Regions from separate parts of the Streptomyces sp. NPDC046465 genome, predicted to be linked through region 3. Evidence: riboswitches for the same ligand, from Rfam matches in the RefSeq annotation. Region 3 holds a riboswitch; each other region holds the start of a gene.
What was found. Region 3 has a riboswitch for S-adenosylmethionine ahead of ABZ953_RS26520 (hypothetical protein). Riboswitches for the same ligand answer to the same signal wherever they lie in the genome.
Positions count from the first base shown of each region.

Region 1: it holds a riboswitch for S-adenosylmethionine, as region 3 does, so the genes downstream of both, ABZ953_RS29940 (aminotransferase class V-fold PLP-dependent enzyme) here and ABZ953_RS26520 (hypothetical protein) in region 3, are expected to answer to the same signal.
Region 2: it holds a riboswitch for S-adenosylmethionine, as region 3 does, so the genes downstream of both, thrC (threonine synthase) here and ABZ953_RS26520 (hypothetical protein) in region 3, are expected to answer to the same signal.

Region 1 covers NZ_JBEYZK010000021.1:149,849-159,590, forward strand. Annotated here, with positions in the region: gene ABZ953_RS29915 (NlpC/P60 family protein) at 1-277, opposite strand, end outside; gene ABZ953_RS29920 (NYN domain-containing protein) at 546-1,895, opposite strand; gene ABZ953_RS29925 (hypothetical protein) at 1,930-2,169, opposite strand; gene ABZ953_RS29930 (rhomboid family intramembrane serine protease) at 2,351-3,088, shown strand; gene ABZ953_RS29935 (Lrp/AsnC ligand binding domain-containing protein) at 3,085-3,366, shown strand; gene ABZ953_RS29940 (aminotransferase class V-fold PLP-dependent enzyme) at 3,432-4,805, opposite strand; SAM riboswitch class IV at 4,994-5,111, opposite strand; gene trpD (anthranilate phosphoribosyltransferase) at 5,211-6,275, opposite strand; gene ABZ953_RS29950 (cytochrome bc complex cytochrome b subunit) at 6,451-8,091, opposite strand; gene ABZ953_RS29955 (Rieske 2Fe-2S domain-containing protein) at 8,088-9,143, opposite strand; gene ABZ953_RS29960 (cytochrome c) at 9,140-9,742, opposite strand, start outside.
Region 2 covers NZ_JBEYZK010000007.1:176,030-185,771, reverse strand. Annotated here, with positions in the region: gene ABZ953_RS13225 (DUF3263 domain-containing protein) at 1-241, shown strand, start outside; gene otsB (trehalose-phosphatase) at 261-1,133, shown strand; gene ABZ953_RS13215 (right-handed parallel beta-helix repeat-containing protein) at 1,121-2,671, opposite strand; gene ABZ953_RS13210 (trehalose-6-phosphate synthase) at 2,786-4,192, opposite strand; gene ABZ953_RS13205 (hypothetical protein) at 4,242-4,520, opposite strand; gene ABZ953_RS13200 (glucosyl-3-phosphoglycerate synthase) at 4,649-5,593, opposite strand; SAM riboswitch class I at 5,730-5,900, shown strand; gene thrC (threonine synthase) at 5,918-7,213, shown strand; gene ABZ953_RS13190 (MoaD/ThiS family protein) at 7,330-7,605, shown strand; gene ABZ953_RS13185 (cold-shock protein) at 8,026-8,229, shown strand; gene groL (chaperonin GroEL) at 8,585-9,742, shown strand, end outside.
Region 3 covers NZ_JBEYZK010000017.1:193,173-202,914, reverse strand. Annotated here, with positions in the region: gene ABZ953_RS26535 (translation initiation factor 2) at 1-924, opposite strand, end outside; gene ABZ953_RS26530 (hypothetical protein) at 985-1,362, shown strand; gene ABZ953_RS26525 (radical SAM protein) at 1,569-2,927, shown strand; SAM riboswitch class IV at 3,005-3,114, shown strand; gene ABZ953_RS26520 (hypothetical protein) at 3,160-3,486, shown strand; gene ABZ953_RS26515 (SDR family oxidoreductase) at 3,620-4,354, shown strand; gene ABZ953_RS26510 (GNAT family protein) at 4,404-4,958, shown strand; gene ABZ953_RS26505 (amino acid permease) at 5,013-6,551, opposite strand; gene ABZ953_RS26500 (hypothetical protein) at 6,619-7,605, opposite strand; gene ABZ953_RS26495 (FGGY family carbohydrate kinase) at 7,948-9,423, shown strand; gene ABZ953_RS26490 (FAD-dependent oxidoreductase) at 9,423-9,742, shown strand, end outside.

The sequences.
Region 1 (9,742 bases), on a different contig from region 3:
CGTTGAGCTCGCCCTGGCCGTCGGCGACCTTGTCCTGGAGTTCACCGATCTGCTTCTCGAGCTTCTCCTGCTTCTCCTTGGCCCCGTTGTACTTGTCGGTGGCCCGCTCCGCGTCTTCGTAGAGCTTGTCGACCTTGGACTTGACCTCGTCCTTGCTCGGCTTCGGCGCGGCCTGGGCGGCGCCCTGCGAGGTGAGGGCCACGGCAGCGGCGGCGGTCGCGGTGAGCACGGTCACGCGGGTGCGGCTCGGCTGCTTGGGTCGACGGTGGGACGCCACGCGGGCGGCTCCTTCTTCCTCCGGCCGCCTACCGGGACGCGGCGGGCGGGTACCACCGCCGCCACCCCGGATGGGTGATCAACCGAGCGGGGGTTCGAAGCGAGACCTTAGTGACCTTCTTGTGATCAGTTCAAATCTCATCGGAAAAAAACCGGTCGCGAAGCGCATTCTTTACCGATAACGCACAGCCGGTAATGATCTTCTGACGCTACGTCGCTTCGGGCGCCGCCCAATTCGGGCATAGGGCCCAGGAGTTACGTGACCACCTTTAGCCCCGCGAAAGCCTCTTCAGGAGGACCGCCGAAGCCACCGGCCGCGCCCCCGCCTTGGCGATCCCGTCGGCCACCTCGCGGTCGGTCGAGACGACGACCACGGGCCGCCCCGGCGGCTCCGCGCGCACCAGCTGACGGATCAGCTCGTCCGCGGTGACGCCCGGCTTGGAGAACAGCACCCGCACCCCGCGCGGCGGCGCGAGCAGCACGGGCGCGGCCAGCTCCGCGCCGTCGAAGACGCAGGTGACCTCGGCGCCCGTCTGCAGGGCGAGCTGCGAGAGCGAGCCGAGCAGCCGCAGCCGCTGCTTCTCCAACGGCATCGTCGGGTAGCCGGTCTTGGTGACGTTGTAGCCGTCGACGACCAGGTGCGCCTGCGGCAGCGCGAGCAGCTGGTCCAGGATCGCCGGGTCGCTCTCGGAGAGCGCGCGGGCCGCGATGTCCTTGGGCGACATCCGCCCCGGCTCGACGGCGTCCACGGTCTCCGCGGGCCGCACGGAGACCGGTGGCAGGGCCAGTTCGCGCCGCAGCCCCTGGGCCGCGTCCAGCACGGTGTCGAGCAGCAGCCGCAGCCGCATGTCCTCGACGCTGCGCCCCTCGCGCGCCGCCCTGCGGCTGGCTTCCAGGGCGGCCTCCGTCTCGCCGAGCCGCGCCTTGAGCCGCCGCGCCTCGCTCTCGGCGGCGGACACCTGCGCCTGGCCCTCGGCGCGCACGGCCTCGGCCTCGACGGCGGCCTTGCGCAGCGCGGCCTCACCGCGCTTGACGTCGCTGAGCGCCCCGCGCAGTTTGCGGTGCATCGACTCGGCTTCCCTGCGCACCATGTCGAGCTCGGCGCGCAGCCGCTCGGTCTCCGCCTTGGTCTGCCCGCGGGCGACGGCGAGCTCCTCGCGCAGCCGGTCGAGCTCGGCCCTGGTCTCGTCGTCCGCGCGCTCGGCGTCGGCCCGCTGGGCCTCCTCGCCCGCGGCGGTGACCAGCTTCACCCAGCCCGCCGGGCGCAGCACATAGGCGGCGGCCGCCACATCCAGCGGATCGGCGGCCGGCGGCGGAGAGCCCGCGTCCAGGGCGGCGGCGAGCTCGCTCTGGGCCTCCCTGAGGCGTTCGCCGATGCGCTGGCGGAAGAGGGTGTCGTTCTCCAGCGCGGCCGCCATGGCGTTGCCCGCGAACTTCGCGCGCCGGGTGGGCGTGAAGCGCGCGTACTGCCGCAGCTGGGCGGGCAATTCGGCCAGGGTGAGCCCGCCGAAGCCGTCCGAGACGATATGGACGACCCGTCGGCGCACCCCGTCGGGCAGCGGACGGTCGAGCACCTCAGCGGCGCCGTCGTCCGGCTCCCCGCCTGAGCTCTCCACCATCCGTCACCCCACTAGCTGTGCGGGCCCCGCTCCGTCAGGAGTCGGCGCCCGGCCTGTCCACGAGTTCCACCTGATCCACGGCGTTGCACCAGCGGCAACGCACGGACTCGATGGTCTCACTGACCACCTCACGTTCTTCGACGTTCGACTCTCCGGCCAGGTCGAGATGCACATACTCGACGACCTTCGAGCTGCGGGTCACATCGAAACGCGTGAGATTGCCGCACAGCGTGCAGCGCCACCGGGTGGTGGCGGTCGGCAGAGGAACCGTCATCGTGGCTGTTCGCTTTCGTCGGTGACTGGTAGCGGCGACATCATCGGCGACCGTGGGGCGTACGCGAGTTTCCGTCTGCGCACTGCCCGTAACCCTAAGGCCTGTAAGGGGCGCCATGCGGCGGCCTGCCGAGCGGCATGGCGGTCTGCGGAGGTAGTGCCCGTTACGTCATGCTCTGTTCATGATCCGCACATGGCGTACGAAGGCAGGCCGGCTGATCGGAGGGGGAACCGCCCCGGTGACGTACGGCCTGATCGCCGTCTGCTGCGCGGTCTTCCTGATCTCCCCGGTCTCCGGGTTCAACCCCTCCTACGGCCGCGGCGACGAGTTGATCGGTGCGCAACAGGTCTACTTCGAGCGGTGGGGAGTGGTACCCGTCGAACTGTTCAGCGGTGTCCCGAGCGCCGCCCTCGGCCCGTTCACCGCCCTGTTCGTGCACGGCAGCTGGCTTCATCTGCTGGGGAACATGCTGTTCTTGTACGTGTTCGGGGTCATGGTCGAGGAACGCATGGGCCACCTCCAGTACGCCTTCTTCTACCTCAGCTGCGGATATCTCGCCCTGCTCGCCTACGCGGCCGCGCACGCGGGCTCCGACCAGACGCTCGTGGGAGCGTCGGGGGCGATCTCCGCCGTCCTCGGCGCTTGCCTCTATCTCTTCCCACGGGCGCGCGTCACCAGCCTTTTCCCGTTCCTCTTCTTCCTGCCGCTGCGCTTTCCCGCGTGGGTGGTGCTGCCGTTCTGGGTGGCGCTGCAGTGGCTGGCGGCGGGGCAGGGCGGAAACGGTACGGGAGTCGCCTATCTGGCCCATCTGGTGGGCTTCTCGCTCGGCTTCCTGTACGCGTGGGGGTGGCGTGTGCGGAGGACTAGAGTGCACGTGAAAGGCAGCGCACCGGCCACCGAGGGAGACAGCCAGCCGTGATCACCGCGATCGTGCTCATCAAGACCAGCGTGGACCGGATCCCGGAGATCGCCGAGTCGATCGCCGCGCTGGACTCCGTCAGTGAGGTCTTCTCCGTGACCGGTACGTACGACCTGATCGCGATGGTGCGGGTGCCGCGCCACGACGACCTCGCGGACGTCATCCCGGGCCGGATCAGCAAGATCCCCGGCGTCGAGGGCACCGACACGCACGTGGCGTTCCGTACGTACTCACAGCACGACCTGGAAGCGGCCTTCGCGATCGGCCTCGACTCCTAGGGCCTTCCGGCCTGATCAGGCCGGATCAGGCCGCATCAGGCCGGATCAGGCCGCATCAGGCCGGATCAGACGGCGGCACCGGTGTCCGGCACGCAACGCCCGTCCTCGGTGCGGTAGTTCCACCGGGCGCCGTCCGCCACCAGCTCCTTGACGGCGCGCACGAAACGCTCGACGTGCTCGTCGGGGGTGCCCGCGCCGAAGCTCACCCGGATGGCGTTCAGCGACTTCTCGCCGGGCGCGGCCTCGGGGGCGCCGCACTCGCCGGGCTCGTCCGGCTCGCTGCCGAGCAGGGTGCGCACCAGCGGGTGGGCGCAGAACAGGCCGTCCCGTACGCCGATCCCGTACTCGGCGGAGAGCGCGGCGGCGAAGTGCGAGCTGTTCCAGCCGTCCACGACGAAGGAGATGACGCCCACGCGCGGCGCGTCGTCCCCGAAGAGCGAGAGCACGCGCACGGCGGGCACCTCGGCGAGGCCCTCGCGCACCTTGCTGATCAGGTACTGCTCCCGGGCGACGAGCTCGTCGAAGCCCGCGTCGGTGAGCGCCTTGCAGGCGGAGGCGATGGAGTAGACGCCGATGACGTTCGGGGAACCGGCCTCGTGCCGGGCCGCGGAGTCGTGCCACTCCACGTCCACACCACCGTCGGCGCGTCGCGCCACCTTCCGCGAGGCGCCGCCACCGGCGAGGTACGGCTCGGCGGCGCGCAGCCAGTCGGAGCGGCCCGCGAGGACGCCCGAGCCGAAGGGCGCGTACAGCTTGTGCCCGGAGAAGGCGACCCAGTCCACGTCCAACTCACCGATGGAGACGGGGTGGTGGGGCGCGAGCTGGGCGGCGTCGAGGACGATGCGGGCGCCGTGCGCGTGCGCGGCGGCGGCCAGTTCACGCACCGGCCAGAGCTCGCCGGTGACGTTGGAGGCGCCGGTCACGCAGACGAGGGCGGGGCCGTAGGGATCGCGGTCGGCGAGTGCGCGCTCCAGGGTGTGCACGGCCTCGTCGGGGGTGCGCGGCGCGTTGAGGTAGGTGACGCGGGCGTCCCGCCACGGAAGGAGCGAGGCGTGGTGCTCGGTCTCGAAGACGAAGACCTGGCAGTCGGCGGGCAGGGCGGCGGCGAGCAGGTTCAGGGAGTCGGTGGTGGAGCGGGTGAAGACGACCTGGTCGTCCTCGCGGCAGCCGAGGAACTCGGCGACGGTCTTGCGGGAGTTCTCGAAGAGGTCCGTGGAGAGCTGCGAGAGGTAGCCGGCCCCGCGGTGCACGCTGCCGTAGTACGGGGCGTACGCGGCCACGTCGTCCCACACCCGCTGCAGCGCGGGCGCGCTCGCCGCGTAGTCAAGGGCCGCGTACGTCACCTCGCCGCCGGTGACCAGCGGAACGGTGACGTCCCTGCCGAGGACGGCCAGCGGGGCGCAGACGGACGGGTCGGCGGCAACAGCGGAAACAGACATGGCGAACTCCCGTAAGAGACAAGTGAGTTCACTGCGAGGGCGCGTACGGCAGAGGGGTACGGCGAGGCAGTGATGAAGAGAAAAAGGGTGCGCGGAAAGGGGCCGAAGGCCCTAGCACATTCGCTTGCTCACGAGACTGCTCCCTTGAGGACCAGGACCCCAGGGGCGGACATTCACCGATGTCCAGGGGTCCGCGCTTGCCATACGCCTCGCTGCGTACGGCCTGGTCTTCACCCGGGGCACCCCGCCACGGACGGAGGGTTGCCGGACAGCGGGCCGGGGCCGTAGTCGCTGTCACTCATGACCTGTGCAGCATCCTGCCACACGATCTTCGACGCGCAAGGCGCAGTCCAGAATCCGGACTGCGCCTTACGTCACATGGGGGGGCTGCCGCCCGCGGCGGGCTCAGCGGTTGCTGGCCGCCACCCAGCGCTCCAGGGCCCGCTTCGCGGCGCCCGAGTCGATCGCCTGCGCCGCCCTCGCCATCCCGGCCCGGATCTGCTCCACGAGCGGCTCACCGGTCGGCGAGAGGGCGACCAAGGCCGCCGCGGAGTTCAGCAGCACCGCGTCCCGCACCGGGCCGCTCTCGCCGTCGAGCAGCCGCAGGGCCACCTCCGCGTTGTACGAGGCGTCGGCGCCCCGCAGCGCCTCGACCGGCACCAGGCCGATGCCGACCTCGCGGGGGTCGAAGGCCTCCTCGCGCACGGCGCCGTCCCGCACCACCCAGACCCGGGAGGTCGCGGTGGTCGTCAGCTCGTCGAGCCCGTCGTCCCCGCGGAAGACGAGGGACGAGTGCCCGCGCTCGGCGAACACCCCGGCCACGATGGGCGCCATCCGCGGGTCGGCGACCCCGACCGCCTGGGCCCGCACCTTGGCCGGGTTGGTGAGCGGACCGAGGAGGTTGAAGACGGTCCTGATCCCCAGCTGGCTGCGCGCGGCGCCCGCGTGCCGCAGCGCGGGGTGGAACTTCACGGCGAAGCAGAACGTGATGCCCGCCTCTTCGGCGACCTCGACGACCCGCCGGGGCGTGAGGTCCAGGTTGACGCCGAGCTTCTCCAGGACGTCGGAGGCGCCGGACGCGCTGGAGGCGGCGCGGTTGCCGTGCTTGACGACCTTCGCGCCCGCTCCCGCGACGACGATCGCGGACATGGTGGAGATGTTGACGGTCTTGGCCCCGTCGCCGCCCGTGCCGACGATGTCGACGCTCGGGCCCGGCACGTCGATGACGTTGGCGTGCGCGTACATGGCGCGTACCAGGCCGGAGATCTCCTCGACCGTCTCACCCTTGGCCCGCAGCGCGATCACGAAGCCCGCGATCTGCGCGTCGGTGGCCTCGCCCCGCATGATGCGGTCCATGGCCCACGCCGTGTCGTCGGCGCTCTGGTCCCGCCCGTCGAGCAGGCCGTTCAGCACGTCGGGCCAGGAACGGGCCGCCGCGGTGTCGCCTCCTGCGGGGGTCACAGCGCTCATAGCCGCTCCTGGTGTTTTCGTCTGCGTATGGATGTATAGGGAGGGAACACCCCGACTGCTCGGGGTGGGACCACCCTATCCAGCCTCCGGGACGGCAAAGAGCCCCATCCATGCAATGGACGGGGCTCTTGCCGTGGCGACCGTGGAGCGGTCGGAGCTTCGGAGCTCGGGTTGATCAGTGGTGGCCGTGGCCGCTCGTGATCTCCTTGTACTCGTCGGCGGTGGGCTTGGGGATCTGGTTGTTCTCCCCGTAGTAGCCCTTGGAGAGCTTCGCCCGGAGCTTCTGCGAGCCCGACAGCTTGCGCTCGACACCGTTCTCGTCGACCGACGGGCCGATCTCGACCGGCTGGTACTGCTCGTGCGCCGTGAGGGTGTGCAGCTGGTCCTGGCTGAGCGGCTCGTGGACCTCGATGAACTCACCGTGCGGCAGCCGCTTGATGATGCCCGACTCGCGGCCGTGCAGCACCTTGTCCTTGTCGCGCCGCTGCAGACCCAGGCAGATCCGCTTGGTGACGATGAAGGCGATGACAGGACCGGCGAAGAAGCCGATCCGGACGAACCAGGTGATCGCGTTCAGCGACAGGTGGAAGTGCGTCGCCCACAGGTCGTTGCCGCCACCGACGAGCATGACCATGTACGCGGTCAGCCACGCGACACCGAAGGCCGTACGGGTCGGGGCGTTGCGCGGGCGGTCCAGGATGTGGTGCTCGCGCTTGTCGCCGGTGACCCAGGACTCGATGAACGGGTAGACCGCGATGGCCACGAGGACCAGCGGGAAGACCACGACCAGCGGGATGAACACGCCCAGGGCGAGCGTGTGGCCCCAGAGGTTGATCTCCCAGCCCGGCATCACACGGATCAGACCCTCGGCGAAGCCCATGTACCAGTCGGGCTGGGCGCCGGTGGACACCTGGTCCGGGCGGTACGGGCCGATGGCCCAGATCGGGTTGATCGAGGCGATCGCCGCGATGACCGCGATGACACCGAAGACCAGGAAGAAGAAGCCTCCGGCCTTGGCCATGTAGACCGGCAGGAGCGGCATGCCCACGACGTTCTTGTTGGACTTGCCGGCACCCGCGTACTGCGTGTGCTTGTGGTAGAAGACCAGGATCAGGTGCGCCACCACGAGGCCGAGCATGATGCCCGGCAGCAGCAGGATGTGCACCGAGTAGAACCGGGCCACGAAGTCGCCGCCGGGGAACTCCCCGCCGAACAGGAACATCGACAGGTACGTGCCGACGATCGGCACTCCCAGGATGGCGCCCTGCATGAAGCGGACACCGGTACCGGAGAGCAGGTCGTCCGGGAGCGAGTAACCGGTGAAACCGGTGAACATGCCGAGGACGAACAGCAGGAAGCCGAACAGCCAGTTGACCTCACGGGGCTTGCGGAACGCACCCGTGAAGAACACGCGCATCATGTGCACGAACATGCCGGAGAGGAAGATCAGCGCCGCCCAGTGGTGGATCTGCCGGATCAGCAGACCACCGCGCACATCGAAGGAGATGTGCATGGTCGAGTTGAACGCCTCCGACATCAGCTGTCCCTGCAACGGGATGTAGCTGCCGGAGTACTCCACCTCGTTCATCGACGGGTGGAAGAACAGCGTCAGGTACACACCCGTGAGGATGATGATGATGAAGCTGTAGAGGCAGATCTCACCGAGCATGAAGGACCAGTGGTCCGGGAAGATCTTGCGCATGTTGGCCTTGGCCAGGGAGTAGATCCCAAGGCGGCCGTCGGCCCAGTCCGCGACCCGCTCACCGGCGGGTGCTTGCTGCCGCTTGTCGTTCGAGGAAGTGGTGGTGGTGCTCATCCGCGCTCCCAGAAGGCAGGACCGACGGGCTCATCGAAGTCGCCGAGCGCCTCGAGGTAGCCCTTTTCGTTCACGCCGATGCGCAGCTGCGGCAGGGCGTGACCAGCCGGGCCGAAGATCACTCGGGCACCGTCGGAGAGATCGAAGGTGGACTGGTGGCACGGGCAGAGGACGTGGTGCGTCTGCTGCTCGTACAGAGAGATCGGGCAGCCCACGTGGGTGCAGATCTTGGAGTAGGCCACGATGCCTTCGTGCGACCACTCCAGCTCGCGCTTGTCCTTGATGTTCTCCGGCTGGATGCGGACGATCATCAGGGCGGCCTTGGCGATCTGCGTCTGGAAGTCGTGGTCGTGCTCCGACATCCCCTCCGGCATCGCGAAGGTCAGCGAACCGACCTGCACGTCCGCCGGACGCAGCGGCTCGTGCGTATTCATGTTCACGAGCATCTTGCCCTTGCCCCACTTGGTGTGGCGGAGCTTGTCCTCGGGCAGCGGACCGAGGTCGCGCAGCAGGACGACGCCGGAGAGCGGGACCAGGGCCAGCGCGCCGAACATCGTGTTGCGGATCAGCTTGCGCCGACCGAAACCCGATTCCTCGGCGCCCTGCTTGAAGTCCGCCATGACCTTGGCGCGAACCTCGGGCTCGGCCGCGATCTCGTGCCGCTCGTCGGTCATCTCGACGTCGGACATCAGGGTGCGGGCCCAGTGGACCGCGCCCGCGCCGATGCAGAACAGCGCCACACCGAGGGTGAGACCCAGGGCGAAGTTGAGGCCGCTGAGGTGACCGATCGGGAAGACGTAGATGGTCTTGTCCGCCGGGATCGCCACGTACGAGGCGATGAAGCCCACGGTCGCGAGCATCGACAGCATGAACATGAACGCCACGGCACGCTCGGACCGCTTGGCGGCCCGCTCGTCGATGTCCTGGACGCGGTGCTCGTGGGGCGGCAGCCCCGGGTCGGCGAACGGGTTCTCTTCCGTCAGCGCCACCGAGCCGTGCTCGGTCTCCTGCTTGCTGGGCAGGTTCTCTTCTGGAATCTCTTGGCTACTCATGACTTCTTGGCCTTTGCGGTCCGAGCGGCGACCCACACGGCGACCGCGATCAGCGAACCGAGACCGAAGATCCAGCCGAAGAGGCCTTCACTGACCGGACCCAGACCGCCCAGCTTGAGACCGCCAGGGCTCTCGGTCTTCTCACCGTTGACCGCGTCGAGGTACGCGATGATGTCCTTCTTGTTCTTCTCCGGCATCGTGGTGTCGGGGAAGGACGGCATGTTCTGCGGGCCGGTCTGCATGGCCTCGTAGATGTGCTTCGGGGAGACACCCTCCAGCGAAGGCGCGAACTTGCCGTGCGTCAACGCGCCACCTTCACCGGTGAAGTTGTGGCACTGGGCGCAGTTGGTGCGGAACAGCTCGCCACCCTTGGCGATGTCCGCTCCGTCCGGGCTGTACTGCTTCTCGGTCGGAACCGAGGGACCGGCACCCAGCGACGAGATGTACGCCGCCAGCTGGTCGATCTGGGCCTGGTTGTAAATGACCTTCTTCTTGGGCGCCTGGGCACCCTGCTGCTGGAGCGGCATACGTCCGGTGCCGACCTGGAAGTCGACAGCGGCGGCGCCCACGCCGACCAGGCTCGGACCGTCGGAGGAGCC
Region 2 (9,742 bases), on a different contig from region 3:
GAGCGCTCCGGAACCGGCGGAGCTCTCCGAGCGCGACCGCGCCGTCCTCGCCCTGGAGCGCCGCTCGTGGCCGGGCCCGGGCGCGAAGGAACGCGCCATCCGTGAGGAGCTCGGCATGGTCCCGGTGCGCTACTACCAGGTACTGAACGCACTCCTGGACGACGCTCGGGCGCTCGCCCACGACCCGATTACGGTCAATCGGCTGCGCCGGGTGCGGGAGTCACGGCGCGACGAGCGCTGACGCCGTTAAGGTCGGGCCCATGGGTGACCCTACGTACGCGCAGCCCGACAGGCCCGGACGCCCCGGCCTGCCCGAGCCCGTGACGCCTGCCGGGCGGGACGGGCTCTCCGCACTCCTCGCGCGGCCCGAACGGGCCGTCGTCGCGCTGGACTTCGACGGCACGCTCGCCCCGATCGTGGCCGACCCCGAGCAGGCCCGCGCCCACCCCGACGCCGTGCCCGCGCTCGCCGCGCTCGCGCCGCGCCTGCGGTCGGTCGCCGTGGTCACGGGCCGCCCCGCGGGCGTCGCCGTCCGCTACGGCGGCTTCGCGGGCGTGGCGGGCCTTGAGCACCTCGTGGTCCTCGGGCACTACGGCGCCGAGCGCTGGGACGCCGTCACCGGCACCGTGCACGCCGCCGAAGCGCACCCCGGGGTCGCGGCGGTCCGTGCCGAGCTGCCCGGGTTCCTCGACGCGATCGACGCCTGGCGGGGCTCCTGGATAGAGGAGAAGGGCCGGGCCGTCGCCGTCCACACGCGCCGCGCGGAGGACCCGCAGGCGGCCTTCGACGCGCTGCGCGAGCCGCTCGCCGAGCTGGCGGGCAGACACGGCCTGATCGTCGAACCGGGCCGCATGGTCCTGGAGTTGCGGCCGCCCGGCATGGACAAGGGCGTGGCCCTTGAGGAGTATCTGCGCGAGGTCGGCGCCGAGTCCGTCCTCTACGCGGGCGACGACCTCGGCGATCTCCCGGCCTTCGGCGCGGTGGAGAAGCTCCGCTCGGACGGCGTCGCGGGGCTCCTCGTGTGCAGCGGCAGTACGGAAGTCACGGAGCTGGCAGGGCGGGCCGACCTGGTGGTGGACGGTCCGCCCGGTGTCGTACGGCTGCTTTCGGCGATCGGCGCTCAACTGCCCTGATCGGCGCCGATGTTGGGAGGGTCGGGGATCGGGTTGCCGAAGTAGTCGTGGCCTTCCGTGCCATCGGGGTCGTCGGGGTCGTCGGGGTCTGCGGTCCCCGTCCCGGCGCCGCGCGCCGGTGAGCCCTCCCGCAGGCGTACGTCACCGGGCTTTTCGGGGGCCGGGTCGACGAACCGGGGGTCGGCGACGACGGCGCCCGGGTCGCGGGGCTGCGCGGTGTGCCAGTACAGGTTGCCGGTGAAGGTGCTCACCGTGTCCTTGATGGGGGAGCCCGCGCCGGGCGCGCCCACGAAGACGTTGTCCTGGAAGGTGACGCCGGTGGGTCCGTTGTTGGAGACAAGGGCGGTGTCGGAGCGGTTGGTCACGACGGTGTTCCGGTAGATCCGGGTGTCCGTCGAGGCGCCGCAGACCACGGAGATCACACCGTACGGCGATGCGGTGTTGCGGTCGTTCACGCTGATGTTGTCGTGCACGCGGTTGCCATCGCTGACGGTGTCCTCGGCGTTGCAGACGAGGAGGAAGCCGCCCTCGTTGTCGTGGCTGTAGTTGTACCGGTAGACGTTGCGGTTGTTGCCGCCGTCGATGTCGTACGCCATGGAGTCGCGCGTCCCGTGGCCGCCCGTGACCTCGTTGTACTGGTAGACGACGTCGTCGGACTGCCACGCCCACAGGCCCGCGTTGTAACCGGCGGAGCGCATGTTGAAGCCGTCGACGTAGTTGCGCTCGGCCAGCGCGCCCCGGGCCTTCTGCACGACGATCGCGTCGCCGCCCACGTCGTACACCTTGTTCCGCTCGAACCGCACGCCGGTGGAGAGCCAGTTGGCGCCCTCTTCGTCGCGGCCCCAGGTGGAGGAGGTGCCGATGCCGGTGCGGTCGACGTGGCGGACGGTGGAGTCCGACACGCGCACGCCGTCGAAACGGGTGGGCCTCGCCGTGCCTTGGACGGTGAAGAGGATGCCGCCGGAGGGGTCGGGGTCCTTGAAGTCGGCGCCGTTCACGTCGTGCACGTCCACGCCGTCGACGACGAAGTGGTGGGCGACGCCGTAGTCGGTGAGCTGGACGTAGAGCCCGGCGCGGCGCCGGGTGGTGGTGGCGGGGCCGGTGTTGGAGAGGTCCAGGTTCCGGATCTCCCACTGTTCGGTGTCGACCAGGTGCAGGGCGGCGCGGGCGCCCTTGGCCTCGATGTGCGGCTTGGCCAGGCGCTTGTTCCCGTACGCGTCGATGCGCACGGGGGCGCCGGCCGCACCCGCACCTTGGGGAGCCAGCACCCCCGTGCAGCTTGTGCCCCGCTTGAGCAGGAGCCGGTCGCCGGGGCCGAAGGTGTGCCCGCTCGCCTTGGCCACGGTGCGCCACGCGGCGCTCGCGGAGGTGCCGGGCGCGGTGTCGTCGCCCTTGGCGCAGTCGACGTAGTACGCGGTGCCGGTTCGTGCGGTGCCGGTTTGTGCGGTGCCGGTTTGTGCGGCGGCGGGGGACGCGGCCGCGCCGGTGGTGGCGAGAGCGGTGAGGATCACGATGCTCGTGCTGCGGCGCAGGGTCATGCGGGGACCGTAGTGACGGTGCCCGCGCCGGGCCCATGGACAAACCGAAGCGGTCCTTGGACTGGCCGAGGTCTTCCGCCGTACTCGGTTGCCGTACTCGGTTGCCGTGCTCGGTCAGCCGGTGAGGGCCCGCAACTGGTCCAGGAACCACTGCGCGGGCGGCAGCGCCGTCGCCGCCGACGCGAGACGCTTGGTGCGCTCGGCGCGCTCGTCGTCCGGCATGGTCAGCGCCGTGTGCAGGGCGGCGGCCGTGGCCGTGATGTCGTACGGGTTCACCGTCAGCGCGTCCTCGCCCAGCTCCTCGTACGCCCCCGCCTCCCGCGAGAGCACGAGCGCGCAGCCCTCGTCGGAGACGACGGGGACCTCCTTGGCGACGAGGTTCATGCCGTCGCGGATGGGGTTGACCAGGGCCACGTCCGCCATCCGGTAGGCGGCGAGGGAGCGCGCGAAGTCGTCCTTGACGTGCAGTACGACGGGGGTCCAGCCGGGCGTGCCGTAGCGGGAGTTGATGTCGGCGGCGACCCGGGAGACCTCGTCCGTGTAGTCGCGGTAGACCGCCAGGTCCTGCCGCGACGGGTAGGCGAAGGCGACGTGCACGACGCGCTCGTGCCACTCGGGGCGGGTGTCGAGGAGCTCGCGGTAGGCCAGCATGCCCCGCACGATGTTCTTGGAGAGCTCGGTGCGGTCCACCCGGACGATCAGCTTGCGGGCCTCCCCGTCCTGCTCGCCCGCCTGCTCCCGCAGCGCCCGCATCCGCTCCTCGACGTCGTCCCGCCGCGACCGCTCCCGCAGGAAGTCCGCGTCGGCGCCGAGCCCGTGCACCCCGATCCGGGTGCCCGTGGTCCCGCCGACGATCTGTACGCAGCACTCCGTGAACGCGTCCGCCCACCGCCCGGTCAGGAAGGCGAGCCGGTCGGCGCCGAGCATCCCGCGCAGCAACTGCTCCGCGATGTCGTCCGGCAGCATCCTGAAGTAGTCGGCGGGCGCCCAGGGAGTGTGCGAGAAGTGGCCGATGCGCACGTCCTCGCGCAGCTCGCGGAGCATGCCGGGCACCAGCGCCAGGTGGTAGTCCTGTACGAGGACCGCCGCGCCCGGCGCCGCCTCCGCGGCCAGTGCCTCGGCGAAGGCGCGGTTGTACGTCTCGTACGCCGCCCACTGCGCACGGAACTCCGGTCCGAAAACCGGCTCGAGCGGGGTCTGGTAGAGCATGTGGTGGACGAACCACAGCACCGAGTTCGCGATGCCGTTGTACGCGGCCGCGTGCACGTCCGCGTCGATGTCCAGCATCCGGACGCCGTCCTCGCCGACGCCGCGCCGCACCGCCTCGCGGTCGCCGTCGCCGAGCGCCGCGCACACCCACAGGGCGTCCGCCTCGTCGCCGATGGCGCTGAGCCCGGACACCAGGCCGCCGCCGCCGCGCTTGGCGGACAGCTCCCCGTCCTCTCCCACCGTGTACGAGACGGGGCCGCGGTTGGAGGCGACCAGTACCTGCGCTGCTGACGATTCGTACTCGGAGACCATGTGGCAGAACGTAGCCCGTCCCGGGGACGGGCAAACGTACGGCCGGTGGTCAGTCCCGACGCCTGCGCCCCGCGGCGATCAGCAGCACGCCCAGGACGCACAGTGCGACCGCGATCCCGCCGTACAACAGGGCCCGGGAGTCCCCGGTCGTGGCGAGCTCACCGGCCGGGCGCCCGTGCGGCTGTCCGGGCTGCGGCGGGGCGGGGGGCGGGGCGGGGGCGGTCGCCGTGAGGTGCTTGACGACCGGCGCGGGGGCGGCTGCCGCGGTCGCCGGTGGCGCGCTGACGGCGAGCGCGCCCACCGCGACCGCGGCGGAGGCGATCCCCACCGCGCTCCGTCCGACTCTGTCCCACAACGCAGCTCTGGCCCACGCAGCTCTGGCCCACGCAGCTCTATCCCACACAGATCTATCCCACATAAGACGGAAATGTAGGCAAAGCACATCATCGGCGGAGGTTACGCCACGCGACGATGCGCATACTCGGCGATATCCGTCATCGGCGGACGCTCCTCCGTGTCGACCGCGTACGTCCGCGGCACGAACCCGTGCTCGCCCCGCTCGAACTGCGTCAGTTCGGGCCGCAGCAGATGGCCGCGGGCGAGCCGCAGCTGCGCCGTCCGGTATATCGCCGCCGCCATCCGCCCGAGCGCCTGCCCGTCCTGGTGCCGGTGCCTGCGCACCCCGACATCGACCTGCGCGAGCGCGTCAAGACCCACGGTGTGCAGCGCGTCGACGAGCAGCCCCAGCTCCACGCCGTATCCGACGGGAAACGGCAGCCGCTCGAGGAGCGACCTGCGCGCCGCGTACTCGCCGCCCAGCGGCTGGACGAACCCCGCGAGGCGCGGCCAGTGCATGTTCAGGAGCGGGCGCGCCATCAGCTCGGTCACCCGGCCGCCCTGACCCGCCGCGGCGCCGAGCGGCCGGTCGTACATGGCCTTCACGAAGGCCACGTCCGGGTCGGTGAGCAGCGGTCCCACGATGCCCGAGACGAAGTCCGCGGAGAACTCCCGAAGGTCCGCGTCGACGAAGGCCACGACGTCCCCGCCGGTCACGAGCAGTGACCGCCACAGGACCTCGCCCTTGCCGGGCACCGGTGAGATGCGCGGCAGGATCTCGTCCCGGTGGACGACCTTGGCGCCCGCCGCCGACGCGACCTCGGCCGTACGGTCCGTGGAGCCTGAGTCGATCACCACGAGCTCGTCGACCAGCGGAATCTTCTCCATCAGAGCGCGGCGGATCTCGGCGACGATCTCGCCGACCGTCCCCTCCTCGTCGAGCGCGGGCAGTACGACGCTCACCGAGGTTCCTGACGCGCGTTTGGCGGCGACCAGGAGGTCCAGCGGGCGGTCGGCGACGGACCAGGAACGCCTGCTCAGCCAGTGCTCGACCTCTTCCAGCACGGTCGCGGTCCTCCCATATGTGATCCATCTCGCGGTTCGGACGACTATCTCAAGGGTCCGGGGCTTCGGTTACAGTCTTGAACAACGCCGGTGACCATCGCATGTCGGGGGTCCCGGGCGTCACACAATCGAATACCGCTCATCCAGAGGGGCAGAGGGATACGGCCCGTTGAAGCCCCGGCAACCACCCAGCCGCGCGTCGCAAGACGCAAGTGTCACCGTGTGCGCGATCAGCGCCGCGAGGCTCCCGGCTCGGGAAGGTGCCAATTCCGTCTCGCGGCGAGATGCGTCGCGAGGAAGATGAGGAGAAAGGGCCTCGCCTCCATGGCTGTGCAGACTGTCGCCACCGAAAACACCACCTCTTCCGTAGACCTCGGCCCCGCATCGGGTCTCTCCTGCCGAGAGTGCGGCACGAAGTTCCCGCTCGGTCCGATCTTCGCGTGCGTCGAGTGTTTCGGCCCCCTCGAAGTCGCGTACGACCTGCCGCTGGGCGACCCGGAATCTCTGCGCAAGCAGATCGAGGCCGGTCCCGCCAACATCTGGCGTTATGCCCCGCTCCTGCCCGTCCCCGCCGACGTCGCCGAGAAGCCGAACCTGAACCCCGGCTGGACCAAGCTGGTCAAGGCCGACAACCTCGCGCGTGAACTGGGCGTCGACCAGGGCAAGTTGTTCGTCAAGGACGACTCGGGCAACCCCACGCACTCCTTCAAGGACCGGGTCGTCGCGCAGGCGCTCGAAGCCGCGCGTGCCTTCGGCTTCACCACCCTCTCCTGCTCCTCCACCGGCAACCTGGCGGGCGCCGTCGGCGCCGCCGCGGCCCGCGCCGGTTTCCGCTCCTGCGTGTTCATCCCGCACGACCTGGAGCAGGGCAAGGTCGTCATGGCCGCGGTGTACGGCGGCGAGCTCGTCGGCATCGAGGGCAACTACGACGACGTGAACCGCTTCTGCTCCGAGCTCATCGGCGACCCGCTGGGCGAGGGCTGGGGCTTCGTCAACGTCAACCTGCGGCCCTACTACGGCGAGGGCTCCAAGACCCTCGCGTACGAGATCTGCGAGCAGCTCGGCTGGGAGCTGCCCGACCAGCTGGTCATCCCGATCGCCTCGGGCTCGCAGCTCACGAAGATCGACAAGGGTCTGAAGGAGCTCATCGCGCTGGGCCTCGTCGAGGACAAGCCGTACAAGATCTTCGGCGCCCAGGCCGAGGGCTGTTCCCCGGTGTCGACCGCCTTCAAGGCAGGTCACGACGTGGTCCGCCCCCAGAAGCCGAACACCATCGCCAAGTCCCTCGCCATCGGCAACCCCGCCGACGGGCCGTACGTCCTGGACATCGCGCGCCGCACGGGTGGCGCCGTGGAGGACGTGAACGACGAACAGGTCGTCGAGGCGATCGAGCTGCTCGCTCGGACCGAGGGGATCTTCGCGGAGACCGCGGGCGGTGTGACGGTGGGCGTCACGCGGAAGCTGGTCGACGCCGGGCTCATCGACCCGGCCCTCACCACGGTGGTGTTGAACACCGGGGACGGGCTCAAGACGCTCGACGCGGTTGCCGAGAGGTCTCAGGCGACGGCGACGATCAAGCCGAGCCTCGACGCGTTTCGCTCCGCGGGTCTCGCCGGTTAAGTCGCCGTTGGGCCCGTCGCTCGCCGCCGACTGCGGGTCGTGGTCCGTCCTCGCGCAGTTCCCCGCGCCCCTTTCAGGGCGCCTCCCCTCCGCCCCCGTACCCCTGAGGTGAACCCATGAGTGTCAACGTCCGGATTCCCACCATTCTCCGCACCTACACCGGCGGCAAGGCCGAGGTCGCCGCCGAGGGGGCGAACCTCGGTGAGGTCATCGCCGATCTGGAGAAGAACCACACGGGCATCGCGGCCCGCGTCCTGGACGACCAGGGCAAGCTGCGCCGTTTCGTGAACGTGTACGTCAACGACGACGACGTCCGCTTCGAACAGGGCCTGGAGACGGCCACCCCGGACGGCGCGGGCGTCTCGATCATTCCGGCCGTCGCCGGCGGCTGATCCTTTTCCGCAAGAACCCTGCTTAAACCGAATTGCCCTCTCCGGTCGAGAAACGGAGGGGGCAATTCTGCATGGTTGAGCGCGGTACAGTTGGGAAGAGTGCTTCGCCGTTAATGCCGAGCGCATATACGAAGTCGGCCTGGAGCCGACAAGAAGTAGCCAAAGAGCGCTGCCCATTTGAACCTTATGTGGCTTTTGCCTGGCCCTTCTTGCCCTGAATCGTGGCGAATTCTCCGCATATTACCGATCGGGCGTGCCCAGAATTCTCGTCCGATTGACCTGTTGCAGACGGCAGTTGGACAGATACATTCAGCGGCGGTCGACGCGTTCCGGCGCACACCCCCAGCAGTGGGGGGTGAGGTCTGACCCGGGTCCGCGAAGTGCGGTCCTGTGCAAGGGCCAGTAATAGGGGAGTTAGGCATGGCTCAGGGCACCGTCAAGTGGTTCAACGCGGAGAAGGGGTACGGCTTCATCGCGGTCGACGGTGGTGCGGATGTTTTCGTCCACTACAGCGCGATCCAGATGGACGGGTACCGCACCCTTGAAGAAGGTCAGCGAGTCGAATTCGAGATCTCGCAGGGCCAGAAGGGTCCGCAGGCGGACATGGTCAAGCTCGCCGTCTAGCTCGGCGCGACCGACCACCGAAGCAAGCATCGCGAGGGGCTCGTATCCCAGCCGGGGTACGGGCCCCTCGTGTGCGTGGGGTACGCGGGGGCGCGCGCCCGGAAGCTGTCCGGGATCCAGAGAGGCGCTTGCACTCGCAGGGGTCGAGTGCTAATCATTGGGCTTAGCACTCTCCGAGTGAGAGTGACAGAACTTGGATCGGGTCGGTGAGGCCCGCAGGCCGGGTGGGGCAAGGAACCACAAGGGCTGCAGGCCGTCCGTCGCGGGCGCCGGCACGATCTGTTTGCTTGCGTTTCCTTCCCCAAGCTCTTAACGAGCTGGGGGAGACCCCATTCGTCCGGGAGGACCACTTCACATGGCCAAGATCATCGCGTTCGACGAGGAGGCACGGCGCGGCCTCGAGCGCGGCATGAACCAGCTCGCCGACGCCGTCAAGGTGACCCTGGGCCCCAAGGGTCGCAACGTCGTCCTCGAGAAGAAGTGGGGTGCCCCCACGATCACCAACGATGGTGTGTCCATCGCCAAGGAGATCGAGCTCGAGGACCCGTACGAGAAGATCGGCGCCGAGCTGGTCAAGGAGGTCGCGAAGAAGACGGACGACGTCGCCGGTGACGGCACGACGACCGCGACCGTCCTGGCCCAGGCGCTGGTCCGCGAGGGCCTGCGCAACGTGGCCGCCGGTGCCAACCCGATGGCCCTCAAGCGCGGCATCGAGAAGGCCGTCGAGGCCGTCTCGGGCGCCCTGCTCGAGCAGGCCAAGGACGTGGAGACCAAGGAGCAGATCGCTTCGACGGCCTCCATCTCCGCCGCCGACACCCAGATCGGCGAGCTCATCGCCGAGGCGATGGACAAGGTCGGCAAGGAAGGCGTCATCACCGTCGAGGAGTCGCAGACCTTCGGGCTCGAGCTTGAGCTCACCGAGGGCATGCGCTTCGACAAGGGCTACATCTCGGCGTACTTCGCGACCGACATGGAGCGTATGGAGGCGTCACTCGACGACCCGTACATCCTGATCGTCAACTCGAAGATCTCGAACGTGAAGGACCTCCTTCCGCTCCTCGAGAAGGTCATGCAGTCCGGCAAGCCGCTGCTGATCATCGCCGAGGACGTCGAGGGCGAGGCCCTGTCGACCCTGGTCGTCAACAAGATCCGTGGCACCTTCAAGTCCGTCGCCGTCAAGGCCCCGGGCTTCGGTGACCGCCGCAAGGCCATGCTCGGCGACATCGCCATCCTCACCGGTGGCACCGTCATCTCCGAGGAGGTCGGCCTCAAGCTGGAGAACGCCGGTCTCGACCTGCTCGGCCGCGCCCGCAAGGTCGTCATCACCAAGGACGAGACGACCATCGTCGACGGCTCCGGTGAGAGCGACCAGGTCCAGGGTCGCGTCAACCAGATCCGCGCCGAGATCGAGAACTCGGACAGCGACTACGACCGCGAGAAGCTGCAGGAGCGCCTGGCGAAGCTCGCCGGCGGTGTTGCGGTCATCAAGGCCGGTGCCGCGACCGAGGTCGAG
Region 3 (9,742 bases):
CGCCCGGTCCGCCTCGGCGGCCAGGTGATGCGCGGGCGCGGTGGAGCGGGCGGGCCGCCGCTCGATGTGTACGTGAGGTCCTCGCAGGTCCGCCCGTACGGCGAAGGCCGCGGGGGTACGGGAGGGCGGCGCGGGATCCGGCAGGAGGTTCGGTACGGGGGGATCGGCCGGTGGGGCCACGCCGAGGATCCGGTAGAGCTCCGCGCGCAACCGGCGTACGGCCTGGCCGCGCTCGGCGAACGCCCGCGCGGCGACGGCGGACGCGGAGCCGGGGCTGTACTCGCCGACGGCGCGCTCGAAGCCAGCCGTGGTCGGCTGTTCCAGGGGCCCCAACCCCGGTAGCCGGGCGAGGAGTTCGGCCATCGGGGTGCCGGGGATCAGCTCGCCGCCGCCGTCGCCCGCGGCGATCATCGGGGTGTCGCGGGCCGCGGCCGCGTACAGCGCCGCCGAGCCGTGGTCGGTGACGATCGCGTCGGCGGCGATGAGCAGCGCGGCCCACTCCTCGTACGGGCGGGCCAGGACCAGGCCCGCGTCGAGGGCGGGTGCGAGATCCTGCGCGAGGTCGAACCGCCCTGTCCTGCTGTGCTCGTTGGGGTGCAGGACGAGCCCCAGCTGGTACGTGTCGTGGGGGAGCTCGGCGGCCAGGCGGGCGGGGAGGCGGGGGTGGCGGCGGATCAGGGAGTGCGGGCCCCAGGTGGAGGCGAGGACGACCAGGCTCCGGCCGTGGGTGCGCAGGGCGCGGCGGTAGCGCTCGCGCAGGGGGAGCGAGGCGAGGACGCGGTCGAGCGTGGGGTCGCCGGTCACCGTCGCGTGCGCGGCTGCCGGAGGGCACGCGGCGGCGAGGCGGGTGACCTGCGAGGGGTGGGCCAGGGCGTGGAGGCGGGCCAGTGGGCGGCCGCCCGGCATCAGGAGCGCCGGGTCCATGCCGGAGGCGGAGTCGCCGGGGCCGTCCGGTGCGGTGAGGGCCTTGTTGTAACCGGCGCCGTGCGGCAGCAGGACGCGTGGTCCGCGGAGCTCGGCGAGGCCGCCCTTGGGGCTGGCGGCCAGGATCAGATCGTGGGGGTGGGCGAGGGCCTCGGCCCAGGGGATGGTGCGCCCGCCTGCCCGTTCGACGGCCGCGAGGGCGTCGGTGTCGAAGGCGGAGCCGGGGACGAGGGTGAAGCGGCGTCGGATGCGGTCGTCGCCCGCGAAGACGGGGAGGACGTCGAGGAGCCGGTGCAGGGCGGTGGCAGACCGGGCGGCGAAGAGGACGCGCTTCTCGGTGCCGGGGGAGGAGCCGCGCCGTGCGGCGCGGACCGCCGCGACGGGACCCGCTGCCCGCTGCCCGCTGCCCGCTGCCCGCTTCGGGAGTGTCCATCCTAGTTCGGGCGGCTGTGTCGCGTGACCCGTTTCCGCTTTTCGGGGCGGGTATGTGGGGGTCGGCGGGCGGCATGCCGGAGATCGTACCGGGCCCGCAGCATAGACCTGCGGCGGAGGCGCCCTGCGACCGGAGTCGGATCCGGAACGGTTCGGCCGCGTATTAGCGTGGTCGGAACAGATCGATCGACAGGATCCGAGGTGCCCGGCCCATGCCAAGCCGCAGCGAGAGCCGTACCCAGCTCATCGAGTCACTCATGGAGCGGTTCCCGCACGTGCCGCGGGAAGCCGTCATCAAGGAGGATCTGCTGCGCGGCGGCATCGCCTTCGACGAGTCGGCGCTCAGCGACAACGAGGGCGGTGACGTCAAGCCGAAGTCGTACTTCATCTTCTCCTTCGACCACAGCACCCTGCCCGAGCTGGGCGCCGCCGCCCTGCGCCGCCCGCCCGAGGAGATCGTCCTCACCGGCGGCCCCTACGACCTGCGCCGCACCGTCGTGTCGGTCCGCGTGAACCCGGCCTCGCCGTACCGCGTGGCCGCCGACGACCACGGTGTCCTCGGGCTCTACCTGGACGGCGCACGCATCTCCGACGTGGGCCTGCCGCCGATGCCGGACTACTACCGGCACACGCTGGAGAACGGCAAGTCCGTGATGGAGGTGGCGCCCACCATCCAGTGGGGCTACCTGATCTATCTGACGGTCTTCCGGGTCTGCCAGTACTTCGGCGCCAAGGAGGAGTGCGGGTACTGCGACATCAACCACAACTGGCGCCAGCAGAAGGCGGCGGGCCGCCCCTACACGGGCGTGAAGCCGATGGACGAGGTCCTTGAGGCCCTCGCCATCATCGACAAGTACGACACCGCGAAGTCCTCCACCGCGTACACGCTCACCGGTGGCGCCATCACCACGCGGCTCCAGGGCAAGGACGAGGCCGACTTCTACGGGCAGTACGCGAAGGCCATCGAGGAGCGCTTCCCCGGCCGCTGGATCGGCAAGGTCGTCGCCCAGGCGCTGCCCAAGGCGGACGTGCAGCGCTTCCACGACTACGGCGTGCGGATCTACCACCCCAACTACGAGGTGTGGGACCCGTACCTCTTCGAGCGCTACTGCCCCGGCAAGGAGCGCTACGTCGGCCGTGACGAGTGGCACCGTCGCATCCTGGACTCCGCCGACGTCTTCGGGCCGCGCAACGTCATCCCGAACTTCGTGGCGGGCGTCGAGATGGCGGAGCCCTTCGGCTTCAAGACCGTCGACGAGGCCATCGACTCCACCGTCGAGGGCCTGCAGTACTTCATGTCGCGCGGCATCACGCCCCGCTTCACCACCTGGTGCCCGGAGCCCACGACACCGCTGGGCAAGGCGAACCCGCTGGGCGCGCCGCTGGAGTACCACGTGCGCCTCCTCGAGGCGTACCGCGCGACGATGGAGGCCAACGGCCTGTCGTCGCCTCCCGGTTACGGTCCTGCGGGCCCCGGCAACGCGGTCTTCTCGGTCAGTTCGTTCATGGACAGCCTCTCCCCGGAGCAGGCCGCTCCGGAGGATGCCATCACCTCCACCACGGCCCAGTAACCCGGTGCGGAGGCCTGCACGGGGGCCAGGAGAAAACCCCGGGCAGGCCTCCGACAGGCCGTGTTACGGTCGGGACGGGTCACGAGTTCCAGCGCCAAGCCCCGGCTCGCTGGGCGGCACCCCGCTCCGTCGCGGGTGCCCCGGGTGACGACCCGCCCCGTGCGACGTGCACGGGGAACGGCGGATCACCGGGGTCGGCGACACCCGGGGTCCACAACTCCGGAGGCGCTCCATGACGCACTCGCCCGACACCCATGACCACGCCACCCATGATCACGCCACCCGTGCCCACGACACCTGGGACGCCTGCACGGCGACCGACGTGCTCATCACCTCGCACGACGTCACCGACGACGGCCGCATCGCGCTCCATGTGCTCGGTCCGACCAGGGGCGTCCCCGCGGCCCTGTGGACCGACGATCCGGAGCGGCTGCGCGGCCTCCTGCGACAGTACGAGGGCCTGGCCCAGTGGCAGCCCCGCTGGAACCTGCTGAGGCTGCGGTGCGAGACCCTGGGCACCACGGTGGTGTGCGTGGCCCCGCTGGCCTCGGGCGTCTGACGAGGCGTCGTCGGCCGGAGGGCCCGCGCCACCGTCGAAGATCACCGGTTCGTAGGATGACGCCGTGCCGGTCGCGGGCGATCCCCGCGGCCGGGCGGCGCGACAGTCAGCCACCCAGAGCCGGAGGTCCCCCGTGCAGCACCACCCCGTCACCGTCGTCACCGGCGGCAGCCGCGGTATCGGCGCCGCTGTCTGCGTCCGTCTCGCCGAGGACGGCCACGATGTCGTCATCGGCTACCGCTCGAACGCGACGGCCGCCGACGAGGTCGCCGCGACGGTCCGCGCCGCCGGTCGCCGCTGCGTCACCGTCCAGGTCGACACCGCCGACGAGGCCGACGTCGACCGCCTCTTCGACACCGCGGCGGCCGAGCTCGGCCCGGTCACCGCTCTCGTCAACAACGCCGGTGTGGGCGGCCCCGTCGGCCCCCTCGCCGAGGCCGACGCCGAGGGCATGCGCCGGGCGCTCGAGGTGAACGTCCTCGGATACCTGCTCTGCGCCCGGCGCGCGGTGCGGGACATGAAGGCCCGCGGAGGCGGCGCGATCGTGAACATCTCGTCTGTCGCGGCCACTCTCGGAGGTCCCGGCGAGTACGTGCACTACGCCGCCGCCAAGGGCGCCGTCGACACGCTGACGGTCGGCCTGTCCAAGGAGGTCGCGGAGGACGGCATCCGCGTCAACGCCGTTGCCCCCGGCGTCATCTGGACCGAGTTCCACGCCGACCCCCAGCGTCCCGCGAAGCTCGCGGCGGGCATTCCCATGGGGCGCTCCGGTCAGCCCTCGGAGGTCGCGGGGGCCGTCTCCTGGCTGCTCTCGGACGACGCCTCGTACGCGACGGGCACGGTCCTGAGGGTGTCGGGCGGCCGCTGATCTCTCCCCGCGGCTGCGGATTCGGATCGAACCTTCGTACGATGTAGGCATGATCACTGAATCCGTCGCCCTCGCCCCCGGCGTCGTCATCCGGCCGTCCGCCCTGAAGGACGCGGAGGCGCTGGCCCGGTCCCACCGGCGCAACCGCGTCCACCTCGCGCCCACGGAGCCGTACCGGGCGGCCTCCTTCTACACCACGGAAGGCCAGGCGGAGCGAGTCCGCGGGCAGTTGGAGGAGGACAGGGCGGGCCGGGCCGCGCACTGGCTGCTCGAGAGCGACGGGGAGATCGTCGGCCACGCCGGGCTGACGAACATCGTGCTGGGCCCGGCCCGCAGCGCCAGCCTCGGCTACTGGATCGACGGGGAGCACCTGGGCCTCGGCCTGGCCTCCGCCGCCACGCGGTTCGTCTGCGAGGCGGCGGACGCCCGGCTCGGCCTGCACCGCGTCGAGGCATGCACCCTGCTCGACAACACCGCCTCGCAGCGCGTGCTCGCGAAGTGCGGTTTCGAGGAGTACGGGGTCGCGCCGGGCTACTTGTACATCAACGGCGCCTGGCGCGACCACCGCCTCTTCCAGAAGATCCTCAACGACCGCCCGATGTAGCGGGGATGGGGCCGGGGGGGCGTCCGGAGTCCCCTCTCTGATCAGACTCTCGGGTCAGACGATGTTCTCCGCGACCTCGGCCTGCTCGCGGTCCGAGCCGTACGCCTGCGGGGTGCTGTACGAGCGGCGCGCCACGAACCACCACACGGTGGCAAGGAGCAGCACCGCGACGAGCGCGATCGAGGCGTAGTTCATCGAGTCGACCGTCACCGGCGAGGCCTGCGGCAGGCAGAACAGGACCGTCACGAACGCCACCCAGATGACCGCGATCCAGCCGACCGGCTTGCTCCAGCGGCCCAGGTTCCAGGGGCCCGGCTGGAAACGGTCGCCCGCGCGAAGGCGCAGGAAGATCGGGATGGCGTACGCGGGGGTGATGCCGATGACGTTGATGGCGGTGACCGCCGTGTACGCCGTCGTCGAGTAGAGGGAGGGCAGCGCGATGACCGCGGCCAGGCCCACCGACAGCCACACCGCGGGCACCGGGACCTGGGTGCGGGAGCTGACCTTGCGCCAGAGGGCCGAGCCGGGCAGCGCGTTGTCACGGCTGAAGGCGAACACCATGCGGCTGGCCGCGGCCGTCTCGGCGTTGCCGCAGAACAGCTGGGCCACGATCACGATGAGCAGCAGCGCCGTCGCCCCGGACTCGCCGATCGCGTCGATCATGATCTGCGCGGGCGGCACCCCGGTGGCGCTCTTCTGGGCGCCCACGTAGTCCTGGATGGCGAAGCTCAGCCCGGCGAGCAGGACGAAACCGGCGATCCACGAGGCCCAGATGGCGCGCACGATGCCGCGCGCCGCGGAGACCGAGGCGTTGGAGGTCTCCTCCGACAGGTGCGCGGAGGCGTCGTAGCCGCAGAAGGTGTACTGGGCGAGGAGCAGGCCGATCGCCGTCACGTAGAGCGGGTTGTCCCAGCCCGTGTCGTTCACGAACGTGCCGAAGACGGTCGACGGCGACTGGTGGTGGTCGGGCACGATCGCGAGGACGCCGACGATCACGGTGACGCCGGCGACGTGCCACCAGACGCTGATCGAGTTGAGCAGGCTGACCAGGCGCACGTTGAAGAGGTTCAGGACGGCGTGCAGGAGCAGGATGCCCAGGAAGATCAGGAAGGTCTTCTCGGTGGTCGGCGTGAAGCCGAACTTCAGGTTCAGGAACGCGCCGGTGAAGAGCGCGGCGCCGTAGTCGATGCCCGCTATCGCGCCGAGCAGCCCAAGCAGGTTCAGCCAGCCCGTGTACCAGCCCCAGCGGCGGCCGCCGAGCCGGTCGGCCATGTAGTAGAGGGCGCCCGACGTCGGGTACGCGCTGGTGACCTCGGCGAGCGCCATGCCCACGCAGAGCACGAAGAGGCCGACGCCCGCCCAGCCCCAGAGCATCACCGCGGGGCCGCCCGCGCCCATGCCGAAGCCGTACAGCGTCATGCAGCCGGACAGGATGGAGATGACGGAGAAGCTGATGGCGAAGTTGCCGAAGCCGCCCATGCGGCGGGCCAGCACGGGCTGGTAGCCGAGCTCTCTGAGTCGCTCTTCCTCGTCCTGATGTGGTGGCGCGGGCGCGGGGGCGGTGCTCGACGACGACCAGGTGGTGCGGGACACGGTGGGGCCTCCGGTGGGGAGCGGGGGTGAAGGGGGTCGGGGGTGCGGGGCCGGGCGGCCCGCGGGGCTAGCCCGGGCCGCGGGAGGCGCTGAAACAGCGGGTGCGGGCCTGGACGAAGACCTCGGCGGCGGCGTCCGCGTCGCCGGGGGAGTGGGTGCGGTAGGTCCACGGGACCGTGGTGAAGAACGGGTCGAGGGCCTGGAACACCCGCGACGCGTCGTGGAACTGGTGCGCGCCCCACAGCGCGTGCGCCAGGTGGTTGAGGTCGAGGAGCGAGGTCGCGGCGGGCGTCGTGTGGTCGAACCAGAGCTGCAGGGCGAGCAGCGCGGCGCGCGTGGCGTCCTCGGATATCCAGTGCAGGTCGAGGGCCTGTTCCTGGCCGGACTCCCTGCGGTAGCGCTCGACCCGTACGTACAGGGGCAGCAGGTGCAGCGCGGAGCCGGCGGGAGCCGATGCCGAGGCCCACTGCACGAAGTTGTACGCCTCGGTGAGCGGGCCCCGCGCACGGCGCCCGTACACGAACTGCAGCATCCGGTGGTACGCCTCGCGGTTGCCCGGATCCCGCTTGTCGGCCTCGGCGAGCAGCTGCCAGGGGCCGGGGAAGAGCATCGGCTCGGGAGGTGCCTGGCGGTGCTCGTCCCACCGCTGGCCGACGTCGAGCTGGGCCAGGGAGAGCAGGCAGATCCAGGGCACGGGGTCCTCGGGCGACAGGGCGGACGCGGCACCGCACGCGGAGACGGCATCGCGCCACAGGTCGTTGGTCCGCCGGTGCCCCGAGCGATGGGCGCGCAGGGCGCGCTCCACCAGGACCCGGGCGTGCAGGACGGCCGCCGAGGTGCTGCGCGGCTCCTCGGCGCGCCAGGCGTGCACTACGTCGGAGCCGGCGACGGCGGCTCCCAGGATCTGCGTGCGCTGCGTCCACAGTCCCCAGTCGGGTGTGTCGGTCAGCAGGTTGCGCGTGGAGACCCAGCGACCGGTCCTGAGGTCCTGGAGCACCCCGCGCAGCGCTTCGTCGTGGCCTGCCGGGTGGTACACCGGGCGGCCTAACGCCATGGGCATGAGTCCTCAGTTGGGAGAAGAGGGAGGTGAGGGGGAGGGAGTGGGAGAGGTCGACCAACCGGTTTGTTAAGGGAGTTGACGGTGTGACTCGGCGGACAGTGTAGATCCGGCCCTTCCGGTTCCAAGCCCATTCGTAAGACTTTTATGACCTTGTTGTGTCAACACGGCGCGGCGAATGGTCATTTGCTGTGCAGTTACGGGCATTTCTGCCCCTCGATGCCCTCGATGCCCTCGATGCCCTCGGGGTCGGCCCTTTGGTGCTCTCCGGGCTGCCCCCTCGATGCCCTCGGAGCCGTTCCCTTGACGCCCTCCGGGCCGCTGTAGCACTCTTCCGCGGTGATCACCTATGAGCGGCCTCCGGGCGCGCGGCCTCCCGCGCAGCGGCCCGTGCTCGCCGTGGACCAGGGCACGTCCGGCACCAAGGCCCTCGTCGTCTGCCCGGAACGCGGCGTGCTCGGCACGGGCGCGGCGCAGGTGCGCCCCCGCTTCCTTCCCGGCGGCCTGGTGGAGGTCGACCCCGCCGAACTGTTCGCCTCCGTGGTCGACGCGGGCCGCAGGGCGCTCGCCGACGCGGGCGAACCGGTCGCCGCCATCGGCCTGGCCAATCAGGGGGAGACGGTCCTCGCCTGGGACCCCGACACCGGCGAACCCCTCACCGACGCCCTGGTATGGCAGGACCGCCGCGCTGAATCGGTCTGCGCCGAACTCGCCGAGCACGCGGACGAGTTGCGGCGGCTCACCGGCCTGCCGCTCGATCCGTACTTCGCCGCGCCCAAAATGGCGTGGATACGTCGCCATCGCACCCGGCAGGGCGTGGTCACGACCAGCGACGCCTGGCTCGTCCACCGCCTCACCGGCGCGTACGTCACCGACGCCGCGACCGCGGGCCGCACCCAGCTCCTCGATCTCGACGACGTCCAGTGGTCGCCGCGCGCCCTGGAGCTCTACGGACTCGAGGCGGAGCGCCTGCCCCGCATTGTCGACGCGGCGGGCCCGGTCGGGACGACCACCGCCTTCGGTCCCGAGCTCCCCGTCACCGGCCTCCTCGTCGACCAGCAGGCCGCACTGCTCGGCCAGGACGTGACCGCGTCGGGCAGCGCCAAGTGCACGTACGGAACAGGGGCGTTCCTGCTCGCGCAGACCGGCGACCGCCCGCGGCGCGGACCGTCGGGGCTCGTCAGCTGTGTCGCCTGGCGGCTCGCCGGGCGCAGCAGCTACTGCCTCGACGGACAGGTCTACACGGTCGCGTCCGCCGTCCGCTGGCTCACAGATCTCGGCGTGATCGCGGGCGCCGAGGAGATCGACCCGGTGGGCTCGGCCGTACCGGACGCGGGCGGTGTCACCTTCGTGCCCGCGCTCGCCGGTCTCGCGGCGCCCTGGTGGCGCGGCGACGTGCGTGGCTCGCTGACAGGCCTTGGCCTCGACACCGCCGCCGGGCACCTGGTGCGTGCGCTGTGCGAGGGTGTCTGCGCGCAGGTCGTCGCGCTCGCGGACGCGGTGGCCGCCGACCTGGGGGAGCCCTTGACGAGCCTGCGCGTCGACGGCGGCCTCACCCGCTCGGCCCTTCTCATGCAGACCCAGGCCGACCTGCTCCAACTACCCGTAGAGGTATCGGCGTTGCCCGATGTCACCGCACTCGGTGCGGCCGCCGTCGCCCGTATCGGCCTCGACCCCTCCCTCACGGTCGCCGACGCCGTACCGAAGTGGCGGCCCGCCGCCGTCTACGAACCGCGGATCGACGCGGACGCGGCGGCCGAACGCCTCGCGGGCTTCCGCACGGCGGTCACCGCGCTGCTGGAACGCACACCCTGATGGCGGTCACCAGGCGTGGCGCGGTGCCGGACGTGACGTACGACGTGGCCGTCGTCGGCGCGGGCGTCGTCGGCTCGGCCGTCGCCCGCGGCCTTGCCCGCTACCCGGGCCTGCGCATCGCCCTGGTCGAGGCGTCGGACGACGTCGGCGACGGCACGTCGAAGGCGAACACGGCGATCCTGCACACCGGATTCGATGCCGTGCCCGGCTCGCTGGAGTCCCGCCTGGTCCGCGAGGGGCAGCGCCTGCTCGCCGCGTACGCCGCCGAGTCCGGAATCCCCGTGGAACCGGTCGGCGCGCTGCTCGTCGCCTGGGACGC